Regions from separate parts of the Methylocella silvestris BL2 genome, predicted to be linked through region 2. Evidence: riboswitches for the same ligand, from Rfam matches in the RefSeq annotation. Region 2 holds a riboswitch; the other holds the start of a gene.

Region 1 (10,151 bases), 1.8 Mb from region 2:
CGTCGTCGCGCAGCTGCGCCGCCGGATGGCCCTTGGCGAGGTCGCCGGCATGGGCGGCGATGCGGTAGGTAATGACGCCTGTCTTGACGTCGTCGCGGTCCGGCAGGCCGAGATGTTCTTTCGGCGTCACATAACACAACATCGCGCAGCCGAACCAGCCGATCATCGCAGCGCCGATGCCGGAGGTGATGTGGTCATAGCCTGGCGCAATGTCCGTTGTCAGCGGCCCGAGCGTGTAGAACGGCGCCTCGTGACATTCCTTCAGCTGCTTTTCCATGTTGATCTTGATCTTGTGCATCGGCACATGGCCGGGCCCTTCGATCATCACCTGGCAGCCCTTGTCCCAGGCGATTTTGGTCAGCTCGCCGAGCGTCTCCAATTCGGCGAATTGGGCGCGGTCGTTGGCGTCGGCGATCGAGCCCGGGCGCAAGCCGTCGCCGAGCGAGAAGGAGACGTCATAGGCGCGCATGACGTCGCAGAGCTCGTCGAAGCGCTCGTAGAGGAAGCTTTCCTTGTGATGGGCAAGGCACCAGCGGGCCATGATCGAGCCGCCGCGCGAGACGATGCCCGTGGTCCGCTTCGCCGTCAGCGGAATATAGCCGAGCCGCACGCCGGCGTGGATCGTGAAATAATCGACGCCCTGTTCGGCCTGTTCGATCAGCGTGTCGCGGAACAATTCGAATGTCAGTTTGGTCGGATCGCCATTGACCTTCTCCAGCGCCTGGTAGATCGGCACGGTGCCGATCGGCGCTGGCGAGTTGCGGATGATCCAGTCGCGGATGTTGTGGATGTTGCGTCCCGTCGAGAGATCCATCACCGTATCGGCGCCCCAGCGGATCGCCCACACCATCTTTTCGACCTCTTCGGCGACGGACGACGTCACCGCCGAATTGCCGATGTTGGCGTTGACCTTCACGAGAAAATTGCGGCCGATGATCATCGGCTCGAGTTCGGGATGGTTGATGTTGGCGGGGATGATGGCGCGGCCGCGGGCGATCTCGTCGCGCACGAATTCCGGCGTGATGAAGGCCGGGATCGACGCGCCGAAACTTTCGCCGTCGGCGATTTTCGCTTCGGCGCCCTCCAGCACCGCCTCTCGGCCAAGGTTTTCGCGGGCCGCGACATAGATCATTTCTTCGGTGATCACGCCTGCGCGGGCGAATTCATATTGCGTCACCAGCGCGCCGTCCCGGCCCTTGCGCGGCGAGGTGTTGGCGGGGCAGGGCGGGGCGAGCCGGTCCGGCGACACCGAACCATTGTCTTCCGGCTGAACCGGGCGGCCGGAGTAGAAGTCGAGCCCCGCGCGCCTCGCCAGCCAAGGGTCCCGGATGCGCGGCAAGCCGGCGGAAAGGTCGATCGCGGGCTCGGACTCCGTATAGGGTCCCGAGGCGTCGTAGACGCGCACCGGCGGCTCGTTTGCGGACGGATTGAGGGTGATCTCACGCAGCGGCACGGCGATGTCGGAGCGACCGTCCGGATGCACATAGATCTTGCGCGAGCCGGCCATGGGCCCTTGGGTCACGCTTTCCGGACGAAGGCTCTTCGGCTTGTCGTGGATGTTCATTTCGCTCCTCCGCGCTATTGATTGACGTTTTTGGCAGGAGGCGGACGCTCGGAGCGATAGACGGGGCGCTCGTTGCTGAAGTGCCGATCCCTGCGCTGGCATTATCCAGATTCAGGTTCAATGGGTGTGATCTCAGCCGCCGTTTCCGGCAGCACCCCAAGGCGAATTGCAAACCTAGCGCGCCTCGCCGTCCACGGCAAGATGATTTGATCTGGCGCAAAAGTCGTAGGCGGTCGACGGGAACTTTATCGTGATCTATGCAATAGGGCTGATGGCCAAGGACTCCAGCGGCGGATAAAGCCGAATGAAATTCAAGCATCTGTCGGGAGTGCGAGACGTTGAGCGGGTTTGGGCGAATTGAGTGTCAAAAGCTGCGTTCGAAAATGATGAGCGCTGAGGCCGCGGCGTCTTTGATCCCCTCCGGATCGGTGATCGGCATGAGCGGCTTTACCGGCTCTGGCTATCCCAAGGCCGTTCCGACCGCTCTGGCCGAGCGGGCCGCCGCCGCCCGGGGTGCTGGCGATCCGTTTCGCGTGAGCGTCTGGACTGGCGCCTCGACGGGGCCGGAACTGGACGGCGCCCTCGCCAGAGCTGACGCGATCGAATTCCGCCTGCCGTTCAACTCCGATCCGGTCCTGCGCGAAAAAATAAACCGCGGCGAGATGGACTATATGGACATGCACCTTAGTCAGGTCGCGCCCATGGCCTGGCAGGGTTTTCTCGGCCCGCTCGATCTCGCCATTATCGAGGTTTCGGGCGTGCGCCCGGATGGTTCGCTGATTCCGTCCTCCTCCATCGGCAACAACAAGACATGGCTCGACCGGGCGCAGAAGATCATTCTCGAGGTCAACGCCTGGCAGAATGAAGCGCTCGACGGGATGCATGACGTCTATTATGGAACGATGCTGCCGCCGCATCGCGTCCCCATTCCGCTTTTGCGTCCAGACGATCGCATCGGCGAGCCCTATTTCCGCTGCGATCCCGACAAAGTCGTCGCCATCGTCGAAACCAGCGCGCCGGATCGCAATCTTCCCTTTGCGCCGCCCGACGACGCGGCCCGCGCGATCGCCGGCCATCTGCTCGAATTCTTCCGGCACGAAGTCGCGCGGGGGCGTCTGCCGCCGTCCTTGCTGCCGATCCAGTCCGGCGTCGGCAATGTCGCCAACGCCGTGCTGACAGGCTTGCTCGAGAGCCCATTCGAGGATTTGACCTCTTTTACGGAAGTGATCCAGGACGGCATGCTGGACCTCCTTGCCGCTGGAAAGCTTCGCTTTGCCTCAGCGACGGCTTTCTCGCTGAGCCCGGACGCAGCGGCTTTCCTCAACGCCAATCTGGCGAAGTTCCGCGACAAGATGCTGCTGCGCCCGCAGGAAATCAGCAACCATCCCGAGCTGGTCCGCCGCCTCGGCTGTATCGCGATGAATGGGTTGATCGAGGCGGATATCTACGGCTCGGTCAATTCGACCCATGTCATGGGATCGCGGATCCAGAATGGCATCGGCGGGTCCGGCGATTTCGCGCGCAACGCCTATGTATCGATCTTCATGACGCAATCGACGGCGAAAGGCGGCGCGATCTCCTCGATCGTGCCGATGGCGAGCCATGTCGATCATATCCCGCAGGATGTGCAGATCCTGGTCACGGAGCAGGGGTTGGCCGATCTGCGCGGTCTTTCGCCGAGGCAGCGCGCCCGCGTCATCATTCAGAACTGCGCCCATCCCGACTACCGGCCGGGACTTTTCGACTATTTTGCCCGGGCCGGGGAGTCCTCCTACGGGCGACATGCTCCCTGTTTGCTTGATGAGGCGCTGTCCTGGCATCAGCGCTTCATCAAAACCGGGACGATGCGCGCATGATTTCGCGCGCGACCGACGAGCGCTTCATGCGCGCGGCGCTGAAAGAAGCGGCGCTGGGCGATTTTCCCTTTGGCGCGCTGATCGCGCAAGATGGCGAAACCATCGCCACCGGCCGCAATCTCGGCGAGACCAATGATGATCCAACGGCGCATGCGGAAATGGTGGCGCTGCGCGGCGTCATCGCCGCCTATGGCGCCGCGCGGCTCCGGGATTCGACGCTTTACGCCACCGGCGAGCCGTGCCCGATGTGCATGGGCGCGATCATCTGGTGTGGCGTCGGGCGGCTGGTCTACGCCGCCTCGATCGAGCAATTGGCGCAGCGGATCGGACAGATCGAGACGCCGTGCCGCGATCTTGCTCGCCGCGCGTCTTTCACGGAGATCTGCATCGAGGGCGGCCTGTTGGCCGACGAGGCGATGGCGTTGTTCGACTAGATCAAATTCACGCGGTCCCGCAAGAGCGGGAACGGGACGAATCAACAAGACAAGCTGGGAGGAGCATCAAATGGCGAAAGCCATATTCGTCGAAATCGGCGGCGGGTTTGACCACGTGGTGGTCGGCGCAACCGAGGCCGCCGCGCCAAAAAGCGGCGAAATCACCGTAAAGCTGCACGCCTGCTCGCTGAACTACCATGACTACGTGGTTGTAAGCGGCGTTTGGGGGCCGTCCGAGCGGCGCATCCCCATGGCGGACGGCGCCGGCGAAGTCTCCGCGGTCGGCCCCGATGTGACCGAATTCGCCGTCGGCGATCATGTCGTCAGCACCTTCTTCCCGACCTGGCTCGAGGACGAGCCGATCGTCGACAGCTTTGCCACGGTTCCCGGCGACGGCGTCGACGGCTACGCGCGCGAGATCGTCACGCTTCCGGCGACGGCCTTCACCCATGCGCCGAAAGGCTACAGCCACGTCGAAGCGGCGACCTTGACCACCGCCGGCCTGACAGCGTGGCGCGCGCTCTTTGTCGACGACTCGCTCAAACCTGGCGACGTCGTTCTCGTGCAGGGGACCGGCGGCGTCTCGATCTTTGCGCTGCAATTTGCAAAGCTCGCGGGCGCGCGCGTCATTGCAACCTCGTCGAGTGATGAAAAGCTCGAACGGCTCAAGGCGATGGGCGCGGACCATGTGATTAATTACAAGACCGACTCGGCCTGGGGAGAGACGGCGCGCCGGCTCACGGGCGGGCGGGGCGTCGACCATGTCGTCGAGGTTGGCGGCCCGTTGACGCTCGAACAATCTATGACGGCGGCGCGCGTGGGCGGCCATATTTCGGTGATCGGCATTCTGACCGGCGTCGCCGGCGAGATCCCGCTGCTGCCGGCGCTGGTCCGGCAATTGCGCCTGCAAGGATTGATCGTCGGCAGCCGCAAGCATCAAATCGAGATGATCCGCGCCATCGACGCTGCCGGCATGAAGCCGATCATCGACAAAAGCTTTGCGCTGGAGGAGATCGTCGCGGCCTTTCGCCATCAGGAAAGCAACAGGCATTTCGGCAAGATCTGCTTGAGCTTTTGATCGCGCCGAGCGGCGATTCGCCGCCGCTCGGCATTTACATGAGAAGAAGAAAAATGGGCGCGATCAGCGCGGTCATCACTGCGTTGAGCCCCATCGCTATGCCCGAAAACGTGCCGGCGACGGAATCCACCGCAAATGCGCGGGCTGTGCCTATGCCATGCGAGACGAGGCCGACGGCAAACCCTCGCGCGGCAAAATTGCGGATGCGCATCGCATTCATCAGGGGCGTCACCATGACCGCTCCGATAATCCCCGTGGAGATCACCAGCACGGCGGTGAGGGCCGGAACCCCGCCGAGTTGCTCGGAGATCGCCATGGCGACCGCCGCGGTCACCGATTTTGGCGCGAGCGAGGCAAGAATATCCCGCGGCAATCCGAATGCGAGCGCGATCGTCAGCGTCGAGGCGAGGGCTGTCGCCGATCCAACGAGGAGAGCGGCGGCCATCGGCAGCAGATAGCGCCGCACCAGCGGCCAGTTGCGATAGAGCGGCACGGCAAGCGCCACCGTCGCCGGTCCGAGCAGGAAATGCACGAATTGCGCGCCGTTAAAATAGACCTTGTAGTCGGTCCCGGTCAGCATCAGCAGCGCCGCCACGAAGATGACGGCGATCAGCACGGGATTGACCAGCGGATTGCGTTTCGAAAGACGCGCCAGCGCGTCCGCTGCAAGCCAGGCGAGCAAGGTCACGGTCAGCCACAAAAGAGGCGTGGTTGAAAGATAGACCCAAAGGCTGAAGGGCGCCGTCATGGCTTTGACTCCCCGGAGGCTTCGCTCACCCAGCGGGCGACGGCGACAAAGACAAGAACGGTGACGATGAGCGTGATCGCCGTCGATCCGATCAGAACCACCGCGATGGCGAGGCCGTGGTCCTCGATGAGCTTGAGGTGCTGCACCACGCCGACCCCCGCCGGGACGAATAACAGCGCGAGATTTTGCAAAAGGCCGTCAGCGACACGCCCGACGTCGCTTTCGCCGACCTCCGTCCGATCGAGGCCGCTGATCCGCTGATAATATTGCAGCCCAAGAAAAAGAAGAACGAGGCCGAGCACCGGGCCGGGCACCGGCAGCCCCAGCGCGCGCGAAAACGCTTCGCCCGCAAGCTGGCACATAAGGAGCAGGACGAAGCCGCGCACCATGGCTTTAGCGCTCCTTTTCCGGGGCCGCGATCAGCGGGACCTTTGGCGATGCGTAAATCGAGCCGCCTTGCCTCGCGGGCACGTGTCGCCGTAAGAAGCGGGAGACACGTCGCGCCGCATGTGAGGGCGGCCTCGATCCGGGACCCTCGAACGATAGCAGCAACGCCAGCCCTTGCCGATAGGCTTGCAGGTCTTGCGCGGGCGTCTCAAAAGGCCTCGACGCCGGCGCTTGCGCCTTGAAAAGGCTGTCCGTGACGAAATTGGAGCGACCGGGTTGATCGCTATGAAGCCGAAATCCATCGCCTCCCTTTCGGCGGCCTGGCGCGACTGGGGGCCGATCGCGCTTTGGATCGCGGCTTTCGCGATCGCCGATCGATGGTTTGCCGTCCCGATCGTCTTTTCGGCGCCTGCGGCGTTTCTCGGCGCGCTCGTCTACGGCTATTTTGCGCGCGAGCGATCGAAACGCCGAAGGGCCGATTTGATGGAGGAAGCCGCCGCCGCCTGGGAGGCGGTTGAAGACGCGGCGCGTGACGTCGGGGAAGCCGAGAGCGCAGGCGCCGCCGCCGCGGTGACCGCGCGGCGCGGAGAGGCTTACGCCGCGGCGCTTGATCGGTCCGCGATCGTCGCCAGGCGCCTCACCGATTATGACGCCCGCTATGGCCGCAGTTGATTGCTCGACAAGAAATTGTGTGTCGAGCATGGCGGGTGAGGCTGAAGGTCGGCGGCGTCGCTGAGGATCGGCGCGCCGCCAACTTTACTGGGGCGTCAAAGACCGGCCATTTCACTCATGCTCAGACCTTCGGTCTGCCGAAAAATCTTCGAGATGTTGTCCTGGCCACGGTAGGGGCCGAAACTGCCGGTCCGCTCGCTGCGCGAGATGAGGCTCTGCTCCGCCTGCGAAATGTCGGGCGCCGCGACAACCGGCGCTGAATTCCCGTCAAGCCTGTCAATCAGACGCTGGCCGGGGGCGGCGCTGGCGAGCGGAGCCGCGACGCCGTAGGCGAACAGGCATCCGACTACAAATAAACCCTTGTTGATGTTCATCATCGTTCTCCGTTTGACCGTGTTGCTGTTGATGCAGCAAGCGCTAAGGAATTTAAGCTACGCCCATGCGCTTGTTGTGTAGTAAGGAATGCCGGCATTTCGCAAAGTCATCAACTCATACATAGGTTTAGTGCCGTGATCCCCGGAATGTGTTTGGGTCGAACCAACGCGCCGGACTGACCAAACGGCCAACAGACCGCCATACGGCCTCGGCTATCATTCATCCGGATCGCTGCTAGGCTGGACGAGGAGAGGCGTCGCCCTGTGCATGAAGACGCCAGATTTTTTTGGCTTGCCGCATCATACCAACGTATGGCTCGCGCCGATCCGGCAAACGCGTCACAGCGCTATGCGCAGCCTCAAATGTTCCGCCTGATTGTTCATGTGGTTCATGAAACAAGGAAGGACGCCGGCCGGCTCTTTTATGTGAAACTAGTGCGGCCTGAAAAAGATCAACTGGCCGATGGTGAGAAGAATTTCAGCAACGATCAGGATCACGATCGTCGCCTCGAGCCGAGTCGCGCGGTCGGCGTCGAGGATGTCGGTCAGGATTCGCGCGGTCTCGACGATCATGTCGAGCTTGTTCTTCAAGGTTTCGGCGCGTTCCTTCAGCTCATATTCGTCTTCGAGGCGGGCATAGAGACGCTCGAGATCGGGGCGATCCCAAAGAACGTCGGGCTTTTCCTCGACGGCGACCCGGCCTGAGACGCGATGCTGCACCAGCAGCGTCTGTCCGATCAGCTTCAGCATGGATCGGCGCTTCCAGGGCGGGCGCCCCGTGCGGGCGAGGCTCGCCGCAAACGGTTCGACAATATCGAACACGGCGTTGACCTCGCGCTCGTCGCGCCCGAGCGAGACGCTTTTGGCGAGCGCGTCGGCGACGACGAGAAGGCGCTCGGGCGCCCCGTCCTTCATCAAGATCGAGCCTTCGGGGTCGATCCTGTCGTCGAACTGGGCGGCGATTTCGAGGACGACCATCTCATCGTCAATATGTTCGTGGCGTCCCGACACGCGCAGTTTCACCTGCGTCAGGACGTCGTCTTCTTCCAGCGGGGAGAGGCCGATCATGACGGCGACGCCGAACCGGTAGAGCGCCACAAGGCCGTTGCTCCCGGCGTGGAAGGCGAGCGGATTGGTCGAGATCGTGTCGGAGCGTTCGAGGCCTGCGGCGTCGATGCGGTCGCCGAGCAGGAGCGCTCGGGCGGTGACGCGCCGCACGTCTGAAGCAGTAGGGAGGGGTCGATCAGCGTTGGTCATGACTTGAGCCTAGCGCTCTTTCCGGCCGGATGAAATCGTCCGACGAATCAGAAATGACGCCAGATCAATAGTTTGAAGCGGGCCTGCCCCGGCGCAGGCCGAAAAGACGCCGTCCGCTCTAGCTGGGGCAGCGCGATGGGCCGAATGCATAGCCGCATTCCATGACATTTTTGTGCGGCGCCCCGCACGCAGCCGCTCAAGGCTTGCTTTCTTCCGTCGCCCTCAAAAGCCGCGCGAGATCGCCGATGTCGGCGGCGGCGAGGTCTGTCCGCGTCTTTGGCGCACTCTCGCCCTCCCCGCCGGGCCCGAATTCGAGCGGTCGGGCGATATGCGCGGTCCTGAGGCCGCAGGCGGCCGCAGCAGACAGATCATCGCTATGGGCCGCGACCATCAAACAGGCCGACGGCGGCAAGTCAAACGCCGCGGCGGCCGCAAGATAAGCCTCGGGCGCCGGCTTGTAAGCGCGGGCGATCTCCGCGCCGAGGATGGCGTCGAAGGGAAAGCCATTGCGGCGCGCCAGCGCCACGAGAAGCGAAATATTGCCGTTCGACACGGGCGCGATCAGGAACGCCTCGCGCAACACTCCAAGGCCAGCCGCGACGTCCGGCCATGCGTCAAGCCGGCGCCAGGCGAGATTGAGTTCTCCCAGCGCGGCCTCGGGAGCGCCCTCCAGGCCGAAGCGCGGCAGGATGCGATCGAGGTTGCGGCGATGGATCACATCGAGCTTGGCGAAGGCGATCCGCCCGGAGCGGACGTCCTCCAGACCGGTCTGGTACTCGCCGCGCCAGGCGTCCGCGAAGGCCGGCCAATCGAGGCGATAGCCAAGCGGACCCAGGATGGCCTCGGCCTCGCGCGCGACGCCGCTGCGCCAATCGACCAGCGTGCCGAAGACGTCGAAAAAGAGCGCTTTGACGTTCGCGCCAAGCAGCGACGCATCAGGCATGAAAGATCCCCCACAGCAGGCGGCTTCGAACCTTTCGCCGCGGCGGATCGGCCGGCCGCGGAAAGATCATTGACGCCAAGCCGGCCCTCGGCTATAGAACCGGCCTCCTATTTGAGGAATAAACGTGAAATTTTCTCTCATCGTAACTTGCGCGTCGGGGTTGGGACGGAGATAACTCCGAGTTCCCGAGCTGGCGCGCGTCCGAGGCCCTTAGGGGCCTTTTTTATTGTCCGCAAGCCTGCGCCGCGCGGGAGGCGTTCAAGGGCTTGAGGCCTTGTCGAGGATCCGATCGACCGAAGATCGGATAAGCATTCCGGAGCTGAGCATGTCGAATTTGATCACCGGAGCCGAGATGGTCGTCCGGGCGCTGCAGGACCAGGGCGTCGACAGTATCTTCGGCTATCCGGGCGGCGCGGTGCTGCCGATCTATGACGCCCTGTTCCATCAGAACCAGATCGTTCACGTGCTGGTGCGCCATGAGCAGGGCGCGGCCCATGCGGCGGAGGGCTATGCGCGCTCGAGCGGCAAGGTCGGCGTCGTTCTCGTGACCTCGGGGCCCGGCGCGACCAACGCCATCACCGGCCTCACCGACGCGTTGATGGATTCGATCCCGCTGGTTTGCATCACCGGACAGGTTCCGACGCATCTCATCGGCTCCGACGCGTTCCAGGAATGCGACACGGTTGGCATCACTCGCCATTGCACCAAGCATAATTACCTCGTGCGTTCGATCGAGGACCTGCCGCGCGTTCTGCATGAGGCGTTCTACGTCGCGCAGACGGGCCGCCCCGGTCCCGTCGTCATCGACATCCCGAAGGACGTTCAATTCGCGCTTGGC
Region 2 (10,151 bases):
CGTTTGAAATATAACCCGGCATGCGAAACCCGGCCACCATCAACAGGATGAGAACCGCTGGCGGTCCGAGCCGGCGCATCAGATCCTTGATCGGATTGACGATGGTCGCGACGATATCGAGCGGCTCGGAATGCGCGGTCTTGTCCGACTCGGGCTCTGGCGCGAGCAGGGCGGCGATCATGCCGGGCGCCATCAACGCGGCCATGCAGAGATAGGCGGCGCGCCAGCCAAAAGCGTCGGCGAGATAGAGCGCGCCGGCGCCCGCGGCAAGATTGCCGAAGCGCCAGCCGATCTCCGACCAGGAAGACATCAACGCCTGCCGCTCTTGCGGCGCCACCGTGATCCGCCAGCCGTCGATCGTAATATCCTGCGTCGCGCCAGCGAAGCCGAGCGCGAGGCTGAAGCCGACTGTCCAGGCAAGCCAATGCGCCGGATCGCCGAAGGCGACGCCGATCAGCGAAAGCATGATTCCGATCTGCGAGAGCACGATCCAGCCGCGCCGTCGGCCGAGCAGGCGACTGAACAGGGGGGCGTCGTAGCGGTCGAGAAAAGGCGCCCACACGAATTTGAATTTATAGGCGAGCGTCAATTCGCTCATCAGGCCGAGCAGGGCGATCGGCACCTTCGCCTCCGACAGCCACGCCGATTGCGTGATGTAGACGAGCAGAAAAGGCATGCCGGAGCTAAAGCCGAGGCCGAACATCGCGCCGACGGATCGATCGGAGACGAGATGGCGCAGTCTTATCTTGTTATGCTCGCCTGCCGCCGCGACCTGATCCTGCATGACGGTGAAACCTCATCTCCGGCGTGGACGTCGGAGATTAGCACCGTGATGCGGCGGGACAGAAATCAGCCTCCCGGACGGGCGGGCGCGCTTATGCGGCTTTGCCGGACGCCAGCGCATGAACATCGGCTGCGGTGAGCATTTTCCCGCCGATGCCCCAGTCGCCTTGCTCGATTTCCTGAATACGGACCCAGGTGACAGAGCGCATCGCCTCGCCCTCGACGGAAATCATGGCTTCCGTGACCTTTTCGATCAGGCTGCGCTTTTGATGCGGCGTGAATACATCCTTGATGACATCGATTGTTACGAGCGGCATGTCTTATCTCCACAGATACTGTTTGGAAATTCGGTTCTCCTCATCCTGAGGAGCCATTTCCTGAGAAATGGCGTCTCGAAGGATGTAGTCAGAGCACGCTGTCGACGCCCTCGTGGTTCGAGACGGGCTCTTCGAGCCCTCCTCACCATGAGGCCTCTTGGAGGAAGCAAATTCTCAAACAGTCTCTCAGCAGGCGTCGATGTCGTAAAGTTAACCGGACGCCCGGCTGATTGCTTGGAGACGATCTGGAGATTTTCCGGAGAAATCGCGGAAAATTGCTATAATCCGCCCCGATGATCTATCTTTTCGAAGATTTTGAACTGGACACGGCCAGGGTCGAACTTCGGACGAATGGCGTCGCGATCGCGATCGAGCCACAGGTCTTTGCGCTGCTGTGTTTCCTCGTCGAAAGCCGTGACCGGGTCGCGACGAAGGAAGAGATCGTCGCGCGCGTTTGGAACGGGCGGGTCATCTCCGATTCCGCGATCGCCAGCCGCATCAAATCGGCGCGCCGCGCGCTCGGTGACGATGGAGGCGCGCAGCGCCTCATCCGCACAATCCATGGAATTGGCTTCCGCTTCGTCGCGGATGTCCGGCTGGCGGCGACGCGCATCGAGTCCATCGCGCCCACGGCCGAGACGGCGCCGGATACGGATCGGTCGCAAGCCGTCGAGACGTCGCGGCCGAGCATTGCGGTCCTTCCTTTTCGCCTTCTCGGCGCGGCGGATCCGCAATTTTCCATCGGCGACGCGCTTCCTCACGATCTCATCACCGAACTGTCGCGGCTACGCTGGCTCTTTGTCATCGCGAGAGGTTCGTCCTTCCGCTTTCGCGGCGCGGAGCCGGACGTCGGCCGCGTCCGGACGGCGCTGAACGTCCGCTATTGCCTGTCCGGCGTCGTAGAGATCCACCATAGCGCAATGATCATCTCGGTCGAACTTTCCGACGCCGAGGACAGCGGCGTCGTTTGGAGCGAGAGATTTCGAACGCAAGCCAGCGCGGTGCATGAGATCCGCGAAGAGATCGTCCGCGCCGTGATCAATGCGCTCGAATTGCAGATCCCGCTCAACGAGGCGCGTCGGGCGCGGCTGAAATCGCCGGAGCGTCTCGACGCATGGTCAGCCTATCATCTCGGGCTGCATCATATGTATCGCTTCAACAAAGCCGATAATTCTGTCGCAACCGCGCTGTTCGAGCGCGCTGCCGCGATGGAGCCGGGATTTGCGCGCGCCTATGCCGGCCTTTCGTTCACCCATTTTCAAAGCGCCTTTCTGAGCTACGCCGACAATGTTTCCGAGGCGGCGAATCTGGCGCAGCGCGCCGCCGAACAAAGCCTCGAACGCGATCCTGTCGATCCTTTCGGCAATTTCACCATGGGCCGCGCCTTCTGGCTTTGCGGCGATCTCGACGCCAGTCTTCCCTGGCTGGAGCGCGCCAATGCGCTCAACCCGAATTACGCCCAGGCCAAATATTCGCGAGCTTGGGCGCAGGCGCTGCTCGGCAACGCTGCGTCGAGTCGCGCGAATGTGGACGAAGCGCTGGCCCTGAGCCCGCTTGACCCGCTTCTCTATGGCATGTTCGGCGTTCGCGCTTTTTCCCATCTTGTGATGGGAGAGTCCGCCGAAGCTGCGGAATGGGCCGAGCGCGCGGCGCGCTCTCCCGGGGCGCACGCCTTGATCGAGATGATCGCCGTCCTCGCGCATGGCCTCAACGGAAACGATGCGCGCGCGAAAGCGTGGGCCCGTTCCGCGCGCGCTCGGGTTTGCGATCTCAACAAGGCCGCCTTCCTGCGCGCTTTTCCGTTTCGCGACCAACTCATGCTCAAGCGCGTTTCCGACGAGCTTGAGAGGTTCGGGTTTTAGCAAGACGCGCCAGCGCAAATGAGCGCTCTCAATCCGGGAAGCCCGCAGATGCTGCGCTGTCGTCGGTCGCGCGGAGCGCTCCGCCCGCCATCGCGGCCCACGCCCGCGCCCGCGCCTCCGGGTCGGCGTTCAGCGTGATGTCGGTCACGACTGCCGCGCTGTCGGCCCCGGCCTCGAGCACGCCCGGCGCGCGCTCCAGCGTAATCCCGCCGATGGCGACAAGGGGGATTGTGCCAATGCGCTTTTTCCATTCGCCGATGCGCGCGAGGCCTTGCGGCGCAAAGGGCATTTTCTTCAAGATCGTCGGATAGATCGGGCCGAGCGCGATATAGTCCGGCCCGGTTTCGAGCGCCCGCGCAAGCTCGGCCTCGTCATGCGTCGAGACGCCGAGTTTCAGGCCGGCCTGGCGGATCGCTTTCAGATCGGCGGTTTCGAGATCTTCCTGGCCGAGGTGAATGAAATCGCAGCCAAGGTCGATGGCATGACGCCAGTAGTCATTGACGACGAGCTGCGCGCCGCCAGCCTCGCATAAGCTCCTGGCCCTTATGATCTCTTTGCGCAAAACCTCGTCGGAGAGGTCTTTGGCGCGTAGCTGCACCAGTTTGACGCCGTAGGGCAGGAGGCGGGCGATCCAGTCGGAACTGTCGACGATCATATAAAAGCGGTCAAGCACGCTGCGCGCCCGAAAAGGCGCGGCCGATCACCGGCGTCGAGGGGGAGGCCATGTCGCGCGGCTGCATCGGATCGGCGAGGAAGCCGAGCCGGCCGGCCTCGACCGCCAGCGCAAAGGCGCGCGCCATCACGACCGGATCGCCAGCCTTGGCGATCGCCGTATTGAGCAAAATCGCATCAACGCCGAGCTCCATCGCCGCCGCTGCATGGGAGGGCGCGCCGAGACCGGCGTCGACAATCAGCGGCGTATCGGGAAAATGCGCGCGCAAGGCGCGAAGACCATAAGGGTTGTTAAGGCCGCGCCCGGTGCCGATCGGCGCGCCCCATGGCATCAACACCTCGCAGCCGGCGGCAAGTAGTTTTTCCGCGACGACGAGATCTTCTGTCGTGTAGGGAAACACCTGAAATCCGTCGCGGACCAGAATCTGAGCCGCCTCGACAAGGCCGAACACGTCGGGCTGCAGCGTATCTTCCTCGCCGATGACCTCCAGTTTGATCCAGCGCGTGTCGAACACCTCGCGCGCCATCTCGGCCGTGGTGACGGCCTCTTTCACGGTGCGGCAGCCGGCTGTATTCGGCAACACGCGCACGCCAAGTTCGCGGATCAGCGCCCAGAAATCTTCGCCGGCGCGACTTGCGCCCGACTCGCGGCGCAGCGACACGGTGACGATCTCGGGCTGGCCCGCCCGAATGGCGGCGGCGAGGATCGCGGGAGAGGGATATTGCGCCGTGCCGACGATGAGTCGGGACAGCATCGAGACGCCATAGAGGCTGAGTGTGTCCTGCGCCAACTTAGCCTCCCTGTCTAGGGCTGACGATTTCGACCGCGTCGCCTTCCTTGATCTTCGTTTGCGCGCGCTGGGTCTTGCGCACGAAACCCCGGTTAAGCGCGGTCGCTACATGACCTTCATCATAATCAAGCTCGTTCAGGAGCGCGGCGAGCGTCGTCGCGGCGACCTCAAGCGTCTTGCCGTTCACTTCGATCTTCATGCAATATCTCCGCAGCGTCGGCGCCGCGCAGCGCGACGTCGACGGCCCGCATCGCCAGCGCCGGCGCCAGCAGAAAGCCGTGCCGGTAAAGGCCGTTCAGATGGATGGTTCGATTGTCGAGTCTTATGCGCGGCAGGTTGTCGAAAAAGGCCGGCCTAACGCCGGCGCCTGTCTCGACGATCTCGGCTTCCGCGAAGGCGGGATGGACGGCATAGGCCGCGCCGAGAAGTTCGAGCATGGCGCGCGCCGTCACCCGGCCTACCTCGTGGTTTTCGATCATCGTCGCGCCGATCATGAAGCGTCCGTCGCCGCGCGGCACGATATAGACGGGGTTGCGCGGATGGATCAGCCGCACCGGGCGCGACAGCCGCACCTCTTTGGTGAAGAGGACCAGCATCTCGCCCTTGACGCCGCGCAGGTCCGGCAGGGCGTCCTTCGCGTCAAAGCCGCGGCAATCGACTGTCCAGTCGACGTCATCTTCGGCCTGCGAGGCGTCGACGCCAAAACGAAGCGCCACTTTGTCCATGGCTTTGAGGCGATCAAATAGGGCCGCGACGGCTGCGCGCGGATCGAGATGCGCCTCGTTCGGAAAAAACAGCGCGTCGTCGAAGCGGCCGGCGAGATCGGGCTCCAGCTCCGCGATCCGCTCCGCGCCGATCCGCTTGAATTCGCGCGTGCGCCGTGAAAAGCGCGTCAGCTCCGGCCGGTCTCGGGCGGGGGCGATGACGAGCGAGCCGCGCTTGAGCGCGACCGGGACGATTTGCGTCCAATAATTGAGCGATTCGATCCCGAGATCGACGACAAGAGGCTCGGCGCTCTCGGCCTCGCACCAGGGCGCGATCATGCCGCCAGCCAGAAACGAGCAGCCAAGCCCCGGCCCCTCGCGGCGCTCGATGAGTTCGACCGCGCAGCCGGCGCGCGCAAATTCAAGCGCCGCGGTCAGGCCGGCGACGCCGGCGCCGATGACACGAATGCGCAGAGGCTTCATCGGCGCGCGCCTTCGCCGCCGGCGAATTTGCCGAAACAACTACGAAGCCAAGGGTTTGGAAAAAACATGAATCTCACCATCCCTACGCCAGTGCGAGCTGGATCAGGTTCGAAGGGTCGCCGGGCCGCTTCTTGTGAGCGTCGCCAGCCTCTCAGCCCCCTGTCGGGGATCCCCTAGGCATCGTTTACAGGTAGGCCCCCACGAAAGCGCCGTCAAGGCGCGCCGACTGCGCCTCTTGGCGGAGGGGGGCGGCAAAGCGCTTGTGGAAAAGCGCGGGCAGCCGGGTAGGATGGCGGGCCGGCGCGCCGCATGATGGCGCACGCGTCGCGACCGGACGGACCTTTGCCAAAAAAAAACGTCTTCACCATCGCGCCCGGGGCGCCATTTCTGAAAACTTTTGCGGAGGCGTTTCTGGATGGACGCGTCGTCGAAGGGTTTTGCGCGGGCGAAAATCCGCTGGAGCTGGCCGAGGCGACGATCTATGTGCCGACGCGCCGCGCCGCCCGCGCGCTCACGGATGAGTTTTTTCGCGCGCTGCCGACAAAGGCGGTGCTGCTGCCGCGCATCCTGCCGCTTGGCGCGCTCGACGAAAGCGAGACGGAGCTCCTTTTCGAGGATGGCGGGGCGGATGAATTTTCGGCGCCCCTCGAACCGCCGCTCGCCATTGGCGAGATCGACCGGCGCATGCAGCTTGCCGAATTGTGTCTCTCCTGGTCGCGCCTGCTGCGGCACGCCATCGTGCGGGTCGAGGCGGACGGCGCCCGCGTCCTCGACGAGCGCGAATCGCTGCTAGTCGGCGCGACCGCCGCGGACGCCTGGGGGCTTTCCGGCGACCTTGCGCGGCTGATCGACGAACTGATCATCGAGGACATCGACTGGGCGCGCCTCGATCCGCTCGCCTCGGAGGGATTCGACGATTATTGGCGCATCACGCTCGATTTTCTCAAAATCGCCATCACGCAATGGCCGCATATTCTGGAGCAGCGCGGTCTTGTTGACCGGGCGCGGCGTCAGGTCTCGCTGATCGAACGGCAGAGCCTCGCCCTGCGCGATGCGCCGGGACTCGGTCCCGTGGTCGCGATCGGCTCCACGGGCTCCAACCGCGCGACCGCGCGGCTGCTTGACGCCATCGCCAGCGCGCCGCGCGGCGCCATCGTGCTGCCGGGCCTCGATCTGAAGCTTGACGAGGCGGCGTTCGCTCTCGTCGCCCGCGCCGCGGACGAGGGCGAGCCGGCCTTCACCCATCCGCAGGCGGCCCTGTGCCGGCTTTTGCGCACCCTCAATATGTCGCGCGACGAGGTGAGGCCGCTTGGCGCTCTTACGAAAGCGCAGGACGCGCGCGAGCGTTTTATCTCCGAGGCGCTGCGCCCAGCGGAGGCGACCGACGCCTGGATCGCCTATCGGCAGGCGATCGATCCCGCGCTGCTTGAAGAAGCGCTGGCGGGCGTGACACTGATCGAAGCCGCGGACGAACGCGAGGAAGCGCTCGCCCTCGCCATCGCCATGCGCCACGCGCTGGAGCGCCCGGACGGAACGGCGGCGCTGGTGACGCCGGACCGCGAACTTGCCCGCCGCGTCGCCGCCGAACTGCTGCGCTGGGGCGTCCGCGTCGAAGATTCGGCGGGAGAGCCGCTTGGCTCCGGCGAGGCCGGATTGCTGGCGCGACTCGTCGCCGCCTGCGCTGCCGACGATATGAGCGCGGCCACCGTCGCCGCGCTGATGGCGCATGGCGCGCTTCGTCTTGGGTTTTCGCGCGAGGAGATCGCGCGGCTCCGCCCGCTGCTTGAGATCGGCGTGCTGCGCGCGGCGGCGGGCGGGAAGCTGCGCGATCCCGCGCGCGCGATCGAACTGGCCGCAGCGCAAGCGGATGGGCCGCACGCGCATCCGGCGCAGAAGCGCATTTTTCCACGCGAATCCGACGCCCTGCGCGACTTCCTCATGCGGCTTGAGGCGGCTCTGCGGCCAATGCTGGAAGCGGGCGGCGAGCGCGATCTCGCCTTCTGGGTCGAGGCGCACCGAACCGCGCTCGCGGCGATCCGCGCCGGCGAGCCCGAAGAGGAGGATTCGGGCGAGGACGGCGAGGCTCTGGCCGCTCTGTTCGAGGAGCTTGCCTTGAGCGCGACGTCGGAAATGCGCTTCGACGCCGAGGCCTATCAGTTTTTCTTCGCGGCCGTCGCTGGCGAGGCGCGCCTCGGCGCCGCCGGCCGGACGCATCCGCGCCTGAAAATCCTCGGCCTCCTCGAAGCGCGGCTGATGGACGTCGATGTGATGCTGCTTGGCGGCCTCGATGAGTCCGTCTGGCCGCCTCAGGCGCGCGCCGACGCCTTTTTGAACCGGCCCATGCGGGCGGCGCTCGGCCTCTCGCCGCCAGAGCGCAAGCTTGGCCAGACGGCGCATGATTTCGTGCAGGCGATGGGCCGGGACAAGGTCGTTTTGAGCCGGGCGGCGAAGCGCGGCGGCGCGCCGACGGTCGCCTCGCGCTTCATCCAGCGGCTCGCCGCGCTCGGCGGTCCGGCGTGGGCGGCCTGCGCCGCCCGCGGCAAAACCTATCTTGATCTGGCGCGGCTGATCGACCGGCCGGCGGCGGCGCCGGCTCCGCTGCGGCGGCCTGAGCCAAAGCCGCCGGTCGCGCTGCGCCCGAACCGGCTCAGCGTCACGAAAATCGAGACGCTGCGGCGCGATCCTTATGCGGTCTACGCCGAGACGATTCTAAAGCTGCTTCCGCTCGATTCGATCGGCCGCACGCCGGGGCCGGCCGAAACCGGCAGCGCGATCCACGCCGCGATCGAGGCTTTTACCGCATCGTTTGGGCCGGGACCGCTGCCGGCGGGGGCGAGGGACACATTGCGCGCCCTGCTGCTCAAGGCGCTGGAGGACAATCTGGCCGATCCCGGCTTTGCCGCTTTCTATGTTCCGCGGCTCAAGCAGATGATCGATTTTTACATGGGTTTCGAGGCGTCAAGGCGCAGCGGGCTCGACGAAATCAGGACCGAGGCGGCCGGCCGGCTCGAATTTTTCCTGAGCGACGGCTCGCCCTTCGCCCTGACCGCGCGCGCCGACCGAATCGAGCGGGCAGCCAGCGGCAAGCTCAGCCTGATTGACTTCAAGACCGGCGCGCCGCCGGGGATCAAGGAAATCGAGGTCGGCTTTGCGCCGCAGCTGACGCTAGAGGCGGCGATGGCCAAGCGCGGCGCCTTCGGCCCTGCGGGGCAGGACGAGATCGACGCGCTTTACGTCAAACTCAACGGGCCGGGCGGCGGCAAGGTCAAGCCCGTCGTCTTCAAGGGGAGGACGGTCGAAGACGTCGCGGACCAGCATTTCGCGCATCTTGTCGAATTGCTGAGCCAGTTCCGCGATCCGGATCGCTCCTACCCGCCGCGCCCCTTTCCGAAATTCGCCAAGGCCTACAACGCCTATGATCACTTGGCCCGCGTCAAGGAATGGTCGGCGGGCGGCGAGAGCGAGGACGCCTGATGGACCTCGCCGCGATTTCGCCGCAGACGCTGCAAAAGCAGCGCGAAGCCTCCGACCCCGCCGCCTCGGTCTGGGTCTCCGCCAACGCCGGTTCGGGCAAGACCCATGTGCTGGCGCAGCGCGTGGTGCGGCTGCTGTTGCAGGGAACGCCGCCGTCGAAGATTCTCTGCCTGACGTTCACCAAGGCCGCCGCCGCCAATATGTCCATGCGCGTCTTCAACACGCTCGCGCGATGGACGGCGCTCGACGATGCGGAGCTGAGGCGGGCGATCGTAGCCACCGGCGCGCCGTCGCCGGACTGGCGCGAGATGCGCGAGGCGCGAAAGCTGTTCGCGCGTACGGTGGAGACGCCGGGCGGGCTGAAAATCCAGACCATCCACGCCTTCTGCGAAAGGCTGCTGCATCTCTTTCCGTTCGAGGCGAATGCGCCTTCGCGCTTCGAGGTCGCCGACGAGGAGCGGCAGGGTGAACTGCTCGCCCGCGCCCGCAACGACGTGCTGGGCAGCGCCGCGGAGGCCGATCACGAGCTTAAAGCGATCGTCGATCGAGTCGCGGGAGAATGTTCCGAATATGGCTTTGCGACGCTGCTCGAACAGGCGCTTCGCCTTCGCGCGCGGCTGCGCGAGGCCTGGCCGAAGGATCACGAGAGCGTTCTGCGCAAGGCGCTGGACGTTGCGCCGGGCCGCGACGTTGCGGCGATCCGGCAGGATATGCTGGAGGGCGGGATCGCGCCTTCGCGCTGGAGCGAACTGGCGGCCTTTCTCGAAACGGGAACCAAAACCGATTGCGATAGGGCGGCCGCTTTCCGCGACGCGGCGGCGCGTCACGCCGCTGGCGACAGTGAGGGTTGCCGCGACGTCTATCTCCAGATCTTTTTTACCGACAAAGGCGAGAAAGCCAAAAGGCTCCTGACCAGAGGCCTCGCGGCGAAAAATCTCGCGATCGAGGCCGCGCTCTACGCGGAACAAGAGCGTCTCGATCGTCTGCGGGCCGAGGAAAAATCGGCCGCGACGCTGGAGCGCTCGGCCGCGCTCGGGCGTCTCGTCGACGCCATCTTCGCGCGCT

Evidence for each region. A riboswitch is a leader RNA that binds a small molecule or an ion and turns the genes downstream of it on or off. The one in region 2 is predicted to bind thiamine pyrophosphate.
Region 1: it holds a riboswitch for thiamine pyrophosphate, as region 2 does, so the genes downstream of both, thiC (phosphomethylpyrimidine synthase ThiC) here and MSIL_RS07225 (FAD-dependent oxidoreductase) in region 2, are expected to answer to the same signal.

Annotation. Positions count from the first base shown of each region.
Region 1 is NC_011666.1:3,312,457-3,322,607, forward strand. It holds gene thiC (phosphomethylpyrimidine synthase ThiC) at 1-1,564, opposite strand, end outside; TPP riboswitch at 1,634-1,733, opposite strand; gene MSIL_RS15300 (acetyl-CoA hydrolase/transferase family protein) at 1,948-3,420, shown strand; gene MSIL_RS15305 (nucleoside deaminase) at 3,417-3,854, shown strand; gene MSIL_RS15310 (zinc-dependent alcohol dehydrogenase family protein) at 3,925-4,932, shown strand; gene MSIL_RS15315 (LrgB family protein) at 4,967-5,680, opposite strand; gene MSIL_RS15320 (CidA/LrgA family protein) at 5,677-6,069, opposite strand; gene MSIL_RS15325 (hypothetical protein) at 6,344-6,739, shown strand; gene MSIL_RS15330 (hypothetical protein) at 6,835-7,116, opposite strand; gene MSIL_RS15335 (RMD1 family protein) at 7,546-8,370, opposite strand; gene MSIL_RS15340 (haloacid dehalogenase type II) at 8,567-9,313, opposite strand; gene MSIL_RS15345 (acetolactate synthase 3 large subunit) at 9,639-10,151, shown strand, end outside.
Region 2 is NC_011666.1:1,526,465-1,536,615, reverse strand. It holds gene MSIL_RS07255 (AmpG family muropeptide MFS transporter) at 1-784, opposite strand, end outside; gene MSIL_RS07250 (tautomerase family protein) at 876-1,100, opposite strand; gene MSIL_RS07245 (winged helix-turn-helix domain-containing tetratricopeptide repeat protein) at 1,394-2,962, shown strand; gene MSIL_RS07240 (thiamine phosphate synthase) at 2,991-3,617, opposite strand; gene MSIL_RS07235 (thiazole synthase) at 3,628-4,425, opposite strand; gene thiS (sulfur carrier protein ThiS) at 4,427-4,624, opposite strand; gene MSIL_RS07225 (FAD-dependent oxidoreductase) at 4,593-5,603, opposite strand; TPP riboswitch at 5,675-5,797, opposite strand; gene addB (double-strand break repair protein AddB) at 5,955-9,086, shown strand; gene addA (double-strand break repair helicase AddA) at 9,086-10,151, shown strand, end outside.